Regions from separate parts of the Alkalinema pantanalense CENA528 genome, predicted to be linked through region 2. Evidence: riboswitches for the same ligand, from Rfam matches in the RefSeq annotation. Region 2 holds a riboswitch; each other region holds the start of a gene.
The links. A riboswitch is a leader RNA that binds a small molecule or an ion and turns the genes downstream of it on or off. The one in region 2 is predicted to bind cobalamin.
Positions count from the first base shown of each region.

Region 1: linked by a shared signal. The riboswitch ahead of ACN4EG_RS26880 (energy-coupling factor ABC transporter permease) and the one ahead of ACN4EG_RS25115 (hypothetical protein) in region 2 are both predicted to bind cobalamin.
Region 3: linked by a shared signal. The riboswitch ahead of ACN4EG_RS25360 (DUF1636 domain-containing protein) and the one ahead of ACN4EG_RS25115 (hypothetical protein) in region 2 are both predicted to bind cobalamin.

Region 1 covers NZ_JBLZFX010000169.1:607-5,917, forward strand. The annotation lists gene ACN4EG_RS26855 (metal ABC transporter substrate-binding protein) at 1-591, shown strand, start outside; gene ACN4EG_RS26860 (metal ABC transporter ATP-binding protein) at 601-1,365, shown strand; gene ACN4EG_RS26865 (four helix bundle protein) at 1,397-1,768, opposite strand; gene ACN4EG_RS26870 (metal ABC transporter permease) at 1,835-2,662, shown strand; gene ACN4EG_RS26875 (DsrE family protein) at 2,784-3,155, shown strand; cobalamin riboswitch at 3,272-3,416, shown strand; gene ACN4EG_RS26880 (energy-coupling factor ABC transporter permease) at 3,443-4,204, shown strand; gene ACN4EG_RS26885 (energy-coupling factor ABC transporter substrate-binding protein) at 4,207-4,548, shown strand; gene cbiQ (cobalt ECF transporter T component CbiQ) at 4,557-5,311, shown strand, end outside.
Region 2 covers NZ_JBLZFX010000128.1:3,153-8,463, reverse strand. The annotation lists gene ACN4EG_RS25130 (benzoate-CoA ligase family protein) at 1-534, shown strand, start outside; gene ACN4EG_RS25125 (salicylate synthase) at 559-1,884, shown strand; partial or broken gene ACN4EG_RS25120 (IS1 family transposase) at 1,993-2,413, opposite strand; cobalamin riboswitch at 2,591-2,735, shown strand; gene ACN4EG_RS25115 (hypothetical protein) at 3,023-3,607, shown strand; gene ACN4EG_RS25110 (hypothetical protein) at 3,597-4,046, shown strand; gene ACN4EG_RS25105 (hypothetical protein) at 4,043-4,486, shown strand; gene ACN4EG_RS25100 (methyltransferase domain-containing protein) at 4,718-5,311, shown strand, end outside.
Region 3 covers NZ_JBLZFX010000131.1:7,319-12,629, forward strand. The annotation lists gene ACN4EG_RS25350 (TonB-dependent receptor) at 1-1,714, opposite strand, end outside; gene cobW (cobalamin biosynthesis protein CobW) at 1,851-2,894, opposite strand; gene ACN4EG_RS25360 (DUF1636 domain-containing protein) at 2,914-3,237, opposite strand; cobalamin riboswitch at 3,409-3,554, opposite strand; gene ACN4EG_RS25365 (SufE family protein) at 3,764-4,213, shown strand; gene ACN4EG_RS25370 (CobW family GTP-binding protein) at 4,223-4,744, shown strand; gene ACN4EG_RS25375 (CobW family GTP-binding protein) at 4,888-5,311, shown strand, end outside.

The DNA.
Region 1 (5,311 bases), on a different contig from region 2:
TACAATCCTCATATCTGGCTGGATCCAAAGCGGGCAATTCGACAGGTCGAAAACATTCGGGATGGACTAATTGCGGCTGATCCAGCAGGGAAAGAAATTTATACCGCTAATGCAGCCGCCTACGTTCAGAAGTTACGGGATTTGGATGCCGAAACCACAAAACGGCTGCAACCCTATGCCGGGAAAACTTTTGTTGCCTTTCACGACTTTGCGCCCTACTTTGCCCAAAGCTATAACTTGAAGGCAACGTTCTTAGTCGATGTACCAGAAGGTAATCCTTCTCCGGATGATGTGAAACGAGTCATGGATACGGTGCAAACAACCAATCTAAAAACACTCCTGACCGAACCCCAGAGTGGACAAGATGCGTTTGCATCACTGGCAAAGGATTTGAACGTGCGGGTGAGCACCTTTGACCCACTCGAAACGGGTAGTCCTGAGGCACTCCAACCGGATTATTACCTCACCACCATGCGGCAGAATGTCAATACGTTGGTGACGGCATTTACAGGACAATCAACCCAATCTTTTCTGCCACTCTGGACACCCCAACCTGCCGTTATCCCCCAACGTGTTGGGGTGAGGTTTTAGGAGGCTGGTTTGTCAGACATTGTGTTAGAGATCGAACACTTAACGGTGTATCGAGAAACGTATCCAGCCGTGCAGGATGTCTCGTTTGCGTTAGAAACAGGCACCGATACGGCGATCGTGGGTCCGAATGGCGCAGGTAAAAGTACGCTGGTGCAGGCGATTTTGGGTATTCTGCCCCGACAAACAGGGGATGTTTTTATCCTGGGACAACCTCTGTCTCGTCGCGGTTTTCTCGCGCCTGCTATCCGTCAGCAAATTGCTTATTTGCCGCAAAACTTTCTGTTCGATCGCCGTATTCCCATTACCGTCGAAGAATTGGTGGGATTGGGATGGGATCAATTAGGGTTTCAGGTGCCCTGGAAAGACCACCGCAAACGCCGCCAAGCCATTCGTGAAGCGTTGGCACGGGTCGATGCTGCCCATCTCAAGCATCAGTTAATCAGTGGGCTGTCGGGAGGCGAAACTAAGCGTGTCCTTCTAGCCTACTGTCTGGTTCGTCCCCGTCGTTTGTTGATCCTAGATGAAGCTCCAGCAGGATTAGATGTGCGGGGTGAATCAGAATTCTACCAACTGTTATACCAACTCAAACGGGAGCAGGGTTGGGCAATCCTGCAAATTTCTCATGACTTAGATATGGTGCGCCGAAACTGCGATCGCGTTCTCTGCTTAAACCGCACCTTACTCTGTCAGGGAACTCCAGAAGTTGCCCTCTCCCCTGACAATCTTTCTGCTGCCTACGGGGCTGAATTTGTTCGCTATCGTCATCAGCATTAAGGGGAGTGGGGAAGGTGGAGTAGGGAATCTGTCAAGTTTTTTGAAGGGCGCGGAGGAGGGCGCGGAGCAATTTACCTGTAGATTCACATTGAGTGAGAATGGGTTGAGCTTTGTGATCTGTGATCAATTCAACTCGTACAGCTAGTAAAAGATGGGTTTCCAGTTCCTTTAAAGAACCCTGAGCAATGCGAAGAAACTGAATATATTGATTTCGATATTCTCGTCCATAGCCTTCAGCAATATTGGCTGGGACTGAAACCGCTGCTCTCCGAATTTGTGAAACCATGCCATAAACTTCTTCCTTCGGAAATGTTTTTGTCAACCGATAGCAATTTTCCGCCAACTCCATCCCCTGCTGCCAAACCTCCAAATCCCGATAAGACTGAATCCTCCCAACAGCCATCACCTACACCCCAAAATCCTAAACCTCTCCCCTATTCTTCCCACTCCCCCTTCCCCACTCCCCCTTATGTCTACTGACCTCACCCGCATCATCGAACTGTTCCAGCTTCCCTTTATGCAACGGGCACTATTGGGTGGCATTCTCACCGGGTTAATGGGCGGAATGCTGGGCAGCTTCACGATCCTACGCCAATTGTCTTTCTTCAGTGATGCCTTAGGACATTCAGCTTTGTTGGGTATCAGCATTGGCTTACTGATTGGCATTAATCCATCGGTTGTCTTGTTACCCTTTGCCGTTTGCTTTGCCCTGGGAGTCACGTATCTATTAGAACGAACCCGGTTATGGACCGATGCACTGCTGAATATCATCTATTCTTCATCATTGGCGATCGCTGTCATTGTCCTCAGCTTTGTTGGACAGTACAAAGGTGGACTGAATAACCTGCTGTTTGGCGATATTCTCGCAGTACGAGAACTGGATTTAGTCTTGAGCAGTTTGTTATTAATCGTCTGCACGGTGTTTATTGGATTAACCTTGCGAACGCAAATGTTGTTGACCCTGCATGAACCGTTGGCGATCGCCCGTGGAGTCTCTGTATCCCTTCACCGAACCGCATTTATTGTCTTACTGTCGCTGGTGGTGGGCATCTCGATTAAGGCGATCGGTGTTTTGTTAGTCAGTGCCTTTGTGGTCATTCCTGCCTGTGCCGCCCGATTGCTGAGCCGGACATTCACCAATTATGTGGTGCTATCGGCAGGGTTAGGGGCGTTAAGTGCGGTCATTGGCATGGTAGTTTCTGCGGCGTTCAATTTGCCGTCTGGTCCCAGTATTGTGGCAACCCAGTTAGTGATTTTTCTAACGGCAATGGGGTTGCCTCGTCTCTTGCGAAGCTAGAATGTTCTGGCTGTAAACCGTTGAACACCAGTTTGGATAAAGTTTGACGGCCCGTCATTTGACAACTTCCTTTTCTGCGGGTACTAAGCCTGAATGATGACATCACCGCGATCATCAACCAGTGGACAGGGGCAGACCATCGTTGCATCTGAATCATGGGACTGATGACCTGCATGCTGCCTTTATGGCACTGAAATTAGGGACGAACCTGCAAAAACGGGGTGCTCAGGTGATGCTGGTTTTGACTCTGGAAGGAGTGCGGATTGCGGACAAAAATCAACCCTTGAATTTGCGGTGGGGCAGTAGTCCGATGACGCTAGCCCAACTGTATGATGAATTTGTGGCAGCAGGGGGCAAGGTGATGGTCTGTCCAGCTTGTGCAGAAGCCGCAGGAATAACAGCAAGCAACTTACGATCGGGCGCTCAGTTGGCAAAAGAGAATCAGGATATACCCAGTTTGATTTTGGCAGCAGATAAAATCATGGACTTCTGATTGGTTCTTATTCTTGGGTGAAATAGCGAGGGATGAGACTCTCATCTCCTGCTGAATGGTGGGGATGCTTCAAGCCAAACATTATCTTAAGTCAAGGTGTTTGTTTGAGAATCGGTGGTATTGTTGAAAAATTCGGTTTTGGTGGGGAACAGCCACCAGACGTAAGGGGGAAAGAGCAATGTAAATCTGCCGCTGTCCCGCAACTGTGATAAGAGATTCATCTCTTTAAGTCAGGATGCCCGCCGAATGTGACAGCTTGTTTTGATTGAGAAGTCTGCGAGGTACAGATGAACAGGAAAAACCGTCAATGGTTCAGCCTTGTGATGATGGCGGGGCTGAGTTGTTATTTAGTTGTTGGATCGCCCACGCCTGCCTATGCCATGCATATTATGGAAGGGTTCCTGCCGGTCGGCTGGGCTGTTTTCTGGTGGATCGTGTATCTGCCCTTTCTGTTCTGGGGGCTGCGATCGCTCACTCACATCACCCATCAGCATCCTGAAACCAAACTATTACTCGCATTGGCAGGAGCATTCACCTTTGTCCTCTCTGCCTTGAAAATTCCCTCGGTGACGGGTAGTTGTTCTCACCCGACCGGGACTGGCTTGGGAGCCGTGTTATTTGGTCCAGCCGTGATGTCGGTTTTGGGTGGCCTGGTGTTGTTATTTCAGGCGTTACTGCTGGCACATGGTGGTTTAACTACGCTGGGTGCCAATGCCGTGTCGATGGCAGTTGTGGGTCCTTTCATTGCCTACGGGATTTATCAACTGGTGATGCGTTTCAGCGGCAGGCAAACTCTGGCAATCTTCCTGGCAGCAACCCTGGCAGACCTGATTACCTACGTTGTCACATCCCTGCAACTGGCTCTGGCGTTTCCATCGGCAACCGGAGGCTTCTTCGCCGCCTTTACCAAGTTCGCCACAATTTTTGCTGTGACTCAAATTCCCCTTGCTCTTAGCGAAGGGTTGTTGACGGTGCTGGTATGGAACTGGTTGCAGACCTACAACCGAGAAGAATTGCAAGTCCTGAATATCATGAAGCAGGAGGCATAGGCATGAGCCCAAAAAGTCAACGTTGGAACAACTGGTTACTGGTTGTGGCGGTAGTGGTGCTGGCGATCGCCCCTCTATTTTTAGTGCGCGAAGCGGAGTTTGGCGGAGCCGATGGCGAAGCAGAAGCCGCGATTCAGGAGATCAACCCTAACTATCAGCCTTGGTTCAGCCCTCTGTTTGAACCTGCCAGTGGTGAAATTGAATCGCTGCTGTTTGCCCTGCAAGCCGGACTGGGAGCGGGAGTCATCGGCTATGTAATTGGGCTGTATCGAGGCAGGCATGAGCGACAGGCATCCCAACAACACCCAGAAGTGAGCCAGTCTCCGGAATTCAAGGATTATTAGTTAAATCGATGCATCATCATCTCGATGCCTATGCCTACACCAATCGTCTCCGACCCTTACCCCCCCAACAAAAACTGATCTTTGCGCTGGTGGTTCTGGGGATAGCCCTGATCGCCCACCCTGCCACTCAAGGAGTAATTTTTATCTGGCTCAGCGTATGGACAGTTGGCTATGCTCGAACCCCTTTCAGGGTCTATAGATCGGTACTGGTCGTGATGCTGCTCTTTCTGTTGACCAGCGTTCCAGCATTGGTGTTGGAGATTGTCCCGGTGGATCAACGCGCTCTGATCCAGACGAATTCGTTTGGGGGGCTGGTAGTGGGGAATTGGTATGGTTTTATCAGTCAATCGGGCTTAGTACAGGCGATCGAAGTGGGGATGCGATCGATTGCCTGTACTTCCTGTCTGTTATTCATTCTATTCACCATTCCATTCGCAGAATTGTTGTCAATCTTGCGTCAATGTCGCATCCCTACTGTGTTAATTGATCTGTTGCTACTGATGTATCGATTCATCTTTCTGTTTCTCGATATTTTAACACAACTTCAACTGGCACAACGGGCACGCGGTGGTTATCGCACCCGCCAGCAGTGGATGCACAGTACAGGACTATTAGTCAGTCAATTGATGGTGCGATCGCTGCAACACTACCATCGCTTTTCTCTTGCTCTCGCTTCCCGTGGTTTTAACGGCAATTTTCAAGTCTACTCTAATCCGTCTTATCGTTACTCCAAACGCTATGCGATCGAATCTCTGGTTGGATG
Region 2 (5,311 bases):
GGCGAAAGCTTAATGCTGGGCTATTGGAATCGGCTGCAAGCTACGCGGGATGCTTTGTACGGCTGCACCATGCGCACGGGTGATCAATATCTCCAAGATGTGGATGGCTATTTCTGGTTTATGGGGCGTAATAACGACTTTGTTAAAGTCAATGGCATGTGGGTTTCGCCCTTTGAAATTGAAGACGTATTACTCCAGCATGAAAGTATCTTAGATGCCGCGATCGTGCCGGAATTTGCCACCGATGAAACCCTGACCCAAATTGTGGCCTATGTCAGCCTCAAGGCTGGGTTCCAAGCCTCTCCGATCCTGGAAAAACAGATCGCTCAATGGGTCAAAACCCAATTGCCCCATTTTAAAGCTCCGCGCATGATTCATTTTCTGGATCATCTTCCCCGCACCGCCACAGGCAAAGTGCATCGCAAGGCATTAAGTCAGCATCAATCCTCTGTTACGGATGCATTGATCACGGATGTATTGATCGCCGATGCATTGCTCACAGATGCATTGCCACTGTCTACCAAACATGTTTAGCTTTCTTTATCTAGGTATTTCATCATGCTACAAGTCGCACGTCCTACGATCGTCTACCATGAGTTATTTGTTCCAGTTCAAAAAGATGCACAATCCCTACTGCAACATCTATTAGAGATCGGTCTGTTCTCCGATTATGTTCTCTATCATAGCGATCGGGAGGTGCGTATTGCGGGAAATGCTCTCTGTAGCATTGCTGTGGGAACAGACTCTGTGACGGTTAACACGATGGGAGAGCGGCAAACTCAGTCGATCGCGGCTGATCCGCTCAAACAGGTTGAAGCGATTCTGGCAACGTTGCCCGTAGAAGATTGGACTGCCTATGGTTACGTGGGCTTTGACATGGCTCGGTTCTACTCGCCCTACCAGAAGGCGATTCAGCAACCGTTGCTCCATCTACTCATTCCAGAAACGGAATTGCATTTGACGCCTAAGGGCGTGCATATCCGCAGTGTGAAGTCGCTCACAAAAATTCTAGAAGCCCTCTCGATCGACACGCCACTGCGCCAGTACACGGCCACTCCCCCCACGGTCGATTTTAGTGATCAAACCCAATACCAAACCCAAGTCAGCCGCCTGATTGAAGCGATTCAAGCAGGGCATTTACATAAGGCGATTCTGTCGCGATCGGTGACGCTGGCCGGGGAAATGGATGTCCTGGGAACCTATTGCCTAGGCTGTGATAGTAATAATTCTGCCCGTTCCTACTGCTTCCGCTTGGAGGACGTGAGTGCGGTAGGGTTCAGTCCAGAAATCTTGATGACGGTCGATCGTAATCACTTTGTCATTACCAATCCCTTGGCGGGAACTCGTCCCCGTGCAACTGATTTAGCGGAAGATGAACAACTTTACCAGGAACTGTTCACCGATGCTAAGGAAGTTAAGGAACATGCATTGTCCATTTGGTTAGCCCAGGACGAAATTTCGCAGTTTTGTGATCTGGATACGGTGCGGGTGTTTGACTTCATGCAAGTCAAGCAATATCGCTGTGTGCAGCATTTGTCTTCGCGGGTGGGTGGACAATTGCGTGATGACAAAACCCTCTGGGATGCGCTAAAGGTGCTGTTTCCTGGGATTACGGTGTCTGGTATTGATAAGCAAAGTGCGTTGGAATGGATCGATCGCTTGGAAACGGAACCACGCGGAATTTACGCAGGGGGCATTGGTTGGGTCAATAGCCAAGGTCTGGCTGATTTTGCGATCGCCATTCGATCGGTGTACCAGTATGGAGATCGGATTCACTTTAATGCAGGAGCAGGCATTGTGGCAGAATCGATTCCGCAAAACGAGTATGTTGAATCAGTTAACAAGATGAATACCATGCTCACCAATTTAGTCCTGAAAGCTTAGAACTCGAATCCATCGGCAACTGGCCATTGCTCTAGCTTGATCGCCAACCCAAGCCGATGGCATTCGCTTGTAAAATCGGCTTGGGTTGCTGAATAGGGATATGATTTACTAAGGAACAGGAACATCGCCAAACTTGAGGTAGTGCAGTAGCATACGCCTGCGGCGGGGCATAGCCCTACGAATCGAGTCATCTCAGCATATCTACGGCTTTGGAATAGCACAACGTCTTGTGATGTAAGCGAGCTAGATAGTGCTTTAAACGAGTATTTTCGTCCTCAACTCGCGTCATATAGGTCTTGCTGACAATCTGATCACCGTCTGGAATAAAGCCAGGATAGACTGACCATCCATCCGTAACATAGAAAAAGCACTCCCAAGTCGCAACAATCATCCACAACGGCTTAAAGGTCTCAGCGCTATGGTCGCCCAGCACCCACCCTAAAATCCCTTTTCTGAAGCGGTCAACGGCAGTCCAGCGCCAAATTTTGTTTTTTGTCCCTACAAATGTCTCCAGCTCGTCGAGTTCCCCCGCGCAAAGATGATGCTTGATGTTCGACTCAGTATAAAACAAACAAATCAAATCGGATCATCTTTATTCTACGGATAGCGTAAGTAATTTGAGAAAGGCGCTATATCTTGAAGTGGTTCAGTAATTTGCCTATGAAGAAATGCAGGGTAAAGCTGCTGCGCTGCGCGTCAACTGTGTTATTGTTAGGGTCAAGTCGGTTTTGATGGGGAGCAGCCATCAAACGCAAGGGGGAAAGTGCAGTGTGAATCTGCCGCTGTCCCGCAGCTGTAAGGAGAGGCGCAACTCTCTGAGTCAGAATGCCCGCCGAGTCATAAACCCGTTACATAAACATCTGCGAGGTACGGATGATAAAAATTTCAAGCTTTTGCAATTCTCTACGAGATGCTGCGCGATCGACATTTTGTTGGAATTTTAAGGTTGTAGCGTTCTGAGCTAACGATTTGAGTTGAACGTGCGATTGACATTTAGCAAGGCTACCTGAGCAAAGGTGGCTGATATTGCATCTGGCAGTTGCAGCTAATGTCCTCGCTACGTCTGGCTATGGTCTGCTTCCCTACCGGGAGACAGTCACTTTTACATGTTTTTTACAGAATTTGGAACGCTACAGCTATGACTATTCAAACTGCAACGCTGGGGTATCCCCGCATAGGTAAAAATCGTGAGGTTAAAACGGCGTTAGAAGCCTTTTGGAGCGGTAAATCTGATGCCGAAAGCTTGCTGCAAAAGGTTCGAGAGGTTGAATTTGCGAACTGGAAAATCCAACTCGAAGCTGGGATTGATCGCATCGGCATTGCTGACACTACCCTTTATGACCATGTGCTGAATTGGAGTGTTCGTTCGCATATGTGCGACTCCGAATTCGGTGACATCATTCAGCATATTGAGCGGTTGGATGCCGATGTGTTGTCGATCGAGAACAGTCGCAGCAATAACCGAACGCTGCAAGAAGTCACAGAAGCAGGCTATTCGCATCAGATCGGGAATGGCGTGTATGACATTCACAGTCCGGTTGTTCCAACCACGGAGCAGCTAGTCCAGCAACTCGAAGCTGGAATCAAAAACTTACCTGTGCGTCAGATTTGGGTCAATCCAGATTGTGGCTTGAAAACACGACGATGGGAAGAGGTGATTCCAGCCCTCAAGAACATGGTGCAGGCGACAAAGGCAATCCGGGAGAACGCCAATGCACAATGATCTGTGGCAGGGAAACTGCACGCCCTGGCAAGCCCGATTTATCGAACATAACAGTCTGATGCTTGGATATCAGGCATGGTCTGGCTATCTTCAGCACGGAGGAGGATTGTTAGTGTGTGATGGGATGAATTCGATTTCACCTGCATTTGACTGGGATGTAGAGGTGGCTGTATTTGATCCGATTTTTGTGGCGCGATCGCGGGTTCCAAAGTATTTGCGAAGTCTTGAACTAGAGCCGGAAATTATTGATGTAGTGAACGATGCCCTCTCAACTTATGATCCGGCTCAGGAGATTGTCTTGCTGCTCCACGGCAACCAAGCAGTAGAGATCAACCTGCTGCAAAATCTAGCCATTTCACCCCCGCAGTGCTACTCACAGGTGCAGCGACGATGGGCAGAGTTTCAGCCGAGTGTACCCTCATACAGGAGATCTCTATGAATCAGTCAGACTGGCAGCAAGAGTTTATTGCAACCAATTTACTCGCCATTGGCTATAACGCTTGGTCGGGATACTTGAGTGGCGGTCGAGGAGCTGTTATCTGTAGCACCAATTCTCCAGCGATCGAGATTGCTGGAGAATCATTCAAAACCTACTTCGTGCGGCGTTCTCGTCTGGCTGCTTTCCTAAATGCCTGGTTAGTGGCTCCGGACACCGTGATTCTTCGCCATCACTTTATGAACGCTCACATTCTGGATGCAGTTGATGCCTACGATCCGGCAACCGAAGTCGGTTTTCTGCTGGAGTCCTTCAACCAAGTCACGTTTTGCTATCTGAAGAACTTACTGATTACCCCTGTTCAATGCTATGAACAAGTCTGCAAAGCTTGGGAGGAATTTCAGCCCGCAGTCTGTTCGTTGCAGAGCGAACCTGTGCGTTAACATCTGCAATCCTTCTGAGGGAAGTTATGCTCAAAGACTATCTGCATCATTCTGGAAAAATTCCGACATCCGTTCACCCGTTTGTCAAGCAAAGGATGAAGCAAGAACCGCTCTCTGCGAGGCGTTCTCGTTTCAGTCAAGCCCTGTCTAGGCTAAAAGGCTACCTTCTAGACAGGGTTCAAAGTGTGTCTCATTGGATATCACGGTTGTAAGGCTACCTGCTCAAAAACGATGCTCAAACTTCTCTTACTCACGATCGCGCTACTGCTGTTTGCCTTAGTCGTTGGACTGGCATTGTACTTACTATTTCCCCGAACGTATCAGTCTGCGGATTCTGTTGCCAATTCCTATGATGACTGGACAAACGATGGCATCTTAGAGTTCTACTGGGGAGAGCATATTCATCTAGGTCACTACGGCTCACCCCCTCGGCGCAAAGACTTTCTTCAGGCAAAATATGATTTTGTGCATGAAATGGTGCGTTGGGGTGGGCTAGAACATCTGCCCGCAGGCACAACCGTTTTAGATGTCGGCTGTGGCATTGGCGGTAGTAGCCGAATTTTGGCACAAAGCTATGGATTTGATGTCACTGGCATCACGATTAGTCCTGAGCAGGTCAGACGCGCTCAAGAACTGACTCCAGAGGGCGTGAAGGCGAAGTTTCAAGTGGATGATGCGCTGGCTTTGTCTTTCCCGGATGCGAGTTTTGATGTGGTTTGGTCGATCGAGGCAGGTCCCCATATGGTAGATAAAGCACTGTTTGCGAGAGAACTGCTGCGAGTTTTGAAACCAGGCGGCATTCTAGTCGTAGCAGACTGGAATCAA
Region 3 (5,311 bases), on a different contig from region 2:
GATTGATGCGTTGAAAAGCGATTAAGTCTGAGATGGTGTTATTGTAATAAGTCAACCGCAGCAGAGCAAAATCTCCAATTTTTTGATCAATGCCAATATCGAAGCTATTGCCCCGTTCCGGCTTGAGGTCTGGGTTGCCGATGTTGGTGGGATTGGCATTAAATAAATTTGCCAGGGTGGGGGTGCGGAAGTTGCGAATGTAGTTGGCGCGCAGGGTAGTGGAGTCGCCTAACAACAGCTTGGCTCCCACAGCAGGCGAGAGGGCAGACCCGTTGGTCAGGGTACTAAAATCCTGTCGTAATCCTGCCGTGACGGTAAATTGAGGCAGAATATCGATCGCATATTGGGCAAACACCGCTCCCTGACTAATACGATCGTCGTAGTTAACTCGCACCACATCCGTAATCAGGTTTTGCGTCAGGTTTTCGACATCCGTGCTGCGGTAATCAAACCCGTAAATTAGCGTCTGGTTGGGAGCCAGTTTCCAATTGTGTTGCACTTGTACACCCAGCGATCGCTGTTGCGTTTGAAACCGTTGTTGCGTTTGGGGGGTGCGCCTTAGAACCGGAACGCCACCTACCACAGAGAGCGTATCCGCAAACGCAGTGCGATTATCAAAGCGAGTATTGAGAAAGTCTAAATACAGTCTGGCAGTGAGTAAAGAATCAGTGCCTGCTCCCAACTGTGCTTGCAACGTGACATCACTCAAGACCTGATCGGTATACTTGCGATTGTTATCCGTAAGGGAGTTGAAAAAGCCTTGCCCAAAGATGGGAAATGGGACGGGTACGCCACCAGGAACCCCTTGTTCCTTCGGTAGATAGAATGTGTTGAAGCTCAGAGTGGCGCGATCGCTCAACTTAAATTCCAGCCGTGCATTCAAATTGTTGTAGAGGGTATCACCATTCTTCTGCGTGCCTCGAAACCCCGCTTCGGGAATCGAAAAGGGGAAGTTATACTCAGCCTGAATGCGGTTATAGCTGAGGAAATAGCGCACTGGATCAACCGTGCCATCAATTTGCAAGGTTTGATCATTATAGCCATAGCTACCAAGACTACTGCTGACACGAGCGTTGAATGGCTTCTGCCCTGCCCGACGGGTGATAATGTTGATGATTCCACCGATCGCATCTGACCCATATAAAGTTGAGCCACCCCCCGGCAACACCTCGATCCGCTCAATCCCATCGGTGGTGAATTCAGATAAATCAAATCCACCTCCACCTAGATTATTCACCGGACGACCATCCAGCAGAATGAGCACCTGTCCGGTGTTAGACCCTCGGATAAACTGTCCGCTGAGGGAGTTGACCTGACTGCCGGCTGTGCCATCGCCCAAAATTCCCGGCAAAAACCGTAGGGCTTCCCGCACGGTTCTGGCTCCCCGCTGTTCCATCTCCTCCCGATTAATCACATAGGTCGGACGGGTAGAATCTCGTAACGTCGCCTCTCCCCGTCCTGGCGTAGACACAGGTTGCCGGAGAATCCGCTCGATGATGATTACTTCTTCCTCACTCTCATCGAGTTCATCCGCTTGGACTGACAGGGTTGGAGCGGGGCTAGGGACTGGACTGGACGGCTCTTGTGCTGTGATCACTGTTTCTCCAGGTTTCAGTACCATTGACGCACTAGGCATCGCCTGTCCAGGAAGTGGCAATAGCGCTAATCCTCCCACCACCCATCTCAAGGCGACAACAGGAGACCAATGACTCATCTTCATACTCCTCACACAATAGGGGTCATTATAAAATGAGAATAATAATCATTCTCATTTTGAATGTAAAGTTTTAATCTCTGGGGGTGACTCATTCAAGCCAGACCTGATGACTCACAGGACTGCTTAAACCAACTCAGGCGTAAGTAGCTAGGAGGGCTGTAGAAATCTGGTTTGGCTGGAGCGATCGCCCAATGAAGACCAATCGAGTTTGACGCGGTTCATCGGGTTGCCAGGGGCGATCGTAAAAGGTATCAAATCGATTGCCAACACCTTGAACGACTAACCGCATGGCTTTATTGGGCACGGCTACAAAGCCCTTAATCCGATAAATCTCATACTGCTGTACCAGAGATTGCAAGCGGCTAACCAACTCTGCTGGGTCAAATGTTTGGTCTAAAACGACATGAATTGAAGTAATGTCTTCATCGTGTTCATGATCTTCTTCCGTATCATGATGGCTAGGGCGAGAGTCGAGATTGTCTTCAACAGCGGCATTAAATCCCAGTAGAAGATCAGGACTAATTTCTCCTTGTTTGCAGGGCACAATTTTCACTCCGGTTGGAAGTTCTTTTTGTAACCACTGCTGAATGCGATGTTGAGTTGCTAAATCAACGCGATCGACTTTGGCTAATAACACCATATCGGCACACGCCAACTGATCTTCAAACAGTTCTTCAATCGGAGTTTCATGCTCTAGGCTATCATCGGCTTGCCGTTGGGCTTCCAGGGCATTCAAATCACCTACAAATTGACCATTCGCAAGGGCTTCACAATCTACAACAGTCACAACGCCATCAACGGTTGCTCCGGTGCGAATTTCGGGCCAGCGAAAGGCTTGTACTAAAGGCTTGGGCAGGGCTAAACCAGAGGTTTCGATCAGGATGCAGTCGAGGCGATCGCGTCGTTTCAACAACTCCTGCATCGTCGGCAAAAATTCCTCCTGCACCGTACAACACAAACAGCCATTTGCTAGTTCCAAAATATTGTTACTTGGGTCTTCATCGTCATCACAAACGCGACACGATCGCAACAACTCGCCATCAATGCCGACTTCACCAAACTCATTCACCAACACGGCAATGCGACGACCCTGATTGTTCTGCAATAAATGACGCACGAGTGTGGTTTTTCCGGCTCCTAAAAAGCCTGTAACGACGGTTACAGGAATTTTGTGCATGGTTGACTCCTAAGTGATTTTAAGGTTGGTTCGGCAATGGCGGCAGAACTGCATGAATGTTCTGTTTGACGGTCGCAGGGCGGTCTTTGTAGGGAACTTTGCCATCTGAAGCAGTGATATATTGACGGCTAAATTCCAGCAGATCTGGGACTGAATTGGAGGGGGAGAGTTGGCTCAGAATAAAGGTGAGCTTGTTGGGAGCTATGAATGCTGTCACACAGGCGCGATCGCACGCTCCCATACAGCGAACAGGTTGAAGACGGATGCACGCTTCGCTACTGGTTTCCAACCCACCCTGGAGTTGATTGAACAGGAATTGTCCCTCAACTTCTAGATGCAACATCAGCCACCTTTGCTCAGGTAGCCTCGCTAAACGTTAATCGCGCGTTCAACTCAAATCGTTAGCTCAGAACGCTGCAATCTTAAAATTCCAACAAAAAGCCGATCGCGCAGCGTCTCGTAGAGAATCGCAAAAACTTGAAGTTTTCATCATCCGTACCTCGCAGATGTTTATGTAACGGGTTTACGAATCGGCGGGCATTCTGACTCAGAGAATTGCACTTCTCCTTACAGCTGCGGGACAGCGGCAGATTCGCACTGCACTTTCCCCCTTACGTCTGATGGCTGCTCCCCACCAGAACCGAATGAATTCCCAAAAATAGTAACACAATAAGGTTGTGATGACACATTCTGAATTTTAGGTTTAGCTAAACCAGCGAACTGCTCATGGCAGTGTGCCTCAGTACCACATAGGAAGTAGATCAACCACAGGGTTGGTATCGCTTGCGAAGAATTGCTTCAGTTTTTCACCCACTTCCTATACAATGAGAATGATTATCATTGTATAGACAACTTACTGCTAGAACAGTATGTCGCTTGTTCCCCAACCCTTGCTTGCCTCCCTTGAGCGCATTGTCCAGCGGTTCCAACAGATTTCGGAACCGAAGCGGCGCTATAAGTACTTGCTTTGCTTTGCTAAGCGCCTGCCTCCATTTTCTGATGAGCAAAAGGTGGCAGCCCATCGGGTACCTGGTTGTGTATCTCAAGTGTATGTGACTGCCAGTTTGGAGCAGGGCAAGATGATCTTTCAGGGCGACTCCGACTCTCACCTAACCAAGGGATTATTGGGGCTGTTGGTTGAAGGATTGAACGGATTGGCCCCCGCAGAAATTATCCAGTTAAAACCTAATTTTATTCAGCCAACCGGTTCGGATGTCAGCCTGACTCCGTCTCGTGTCAATGGTTTTTACAATATTTTTCAAATCGTGCAACAGAAAGCGCTAGTTTATCATCTGGTTACGACTTACTTGCCAACTTAAGGAGTCATTATGTCTAATCCGGTCATGCAGGTTTGTCCAGAATCAGTGAATATCCCTGAGCGTGTCATGCCCGTTACCATCGTCATAGGCTTGTTAGACATCGGCGAAACCATGCTACTCAATCATATTCTAAACGATTGTCACGGGTTAAAAATTTCCGTGATGGTGAATGAGTTTGGAGACATTCATATTGATTCACAACTGTTAGTTTCCGTGGATAGAAATATGCTGCAACTGAGCAATGACTGTATTGGTTGCACCATCAATCAAAGTTTGGTTGATACTGTGTATGACATGGTTGATCGCCATGACTCAGTTGATTATATTTTGGTTGAAACGACTGGCATTGCTGACCCCTTGCCGATCATGTTGAGCTTTGTCAGTACAGAGTTGTGGGATGTCACGCGGCTAGCTTCATTGCTGACAGTTGTGGATGCTGAATCCTTTACCTTCACTCATTCCACTGATATTTACCGTGCAAAGGAATTATCTGGTTCCAGGGCCGCCCATTGCGCCATGCTTTGCAACTAAGCGGAAAACGGTACGATATCAAGAGCGTTCAACCGTAGTCACCCAAGCGTAATCAGCTAGTGTTCATCAGGCGAAACTTAAATGCTGAATTAATCAAAGCACAGTTGATTGAATGTATTGCGATTTAATTTGAGGAATTGGATATGACCAACACAACAACTCTTTCCACTCCCAGCACCCTGGATATTCCCAAACGAGGAATGCCCGTCACGATTATCACGGGATTTCTCGGCAGTGGTAAAACCACATTACTCAACCACATTTTGAACAATCGCCAGGATTTAAAAGTTGCGATCTTGGTGAATGAATTTGGCGATATCAATATTGACAGTCAGTTACTCGTGTCGATGGATGAGGATATGGTGGAGCTGAGTAATGGTTGCATTTGCTGCACCATTAATGATGGACTGGTGGATGCAGTGTATAACGTGCTGGAGCGGAACGATCGGGTCGATTACATGGTGATCGAAACGACAGGTGTTGCCGATCCACTGCCGATTATTTTGACCTTTCTGGGCACAGAATTGCGTGACCTGACCCGGTTAGATTCGATCGTCACCGTCGTCG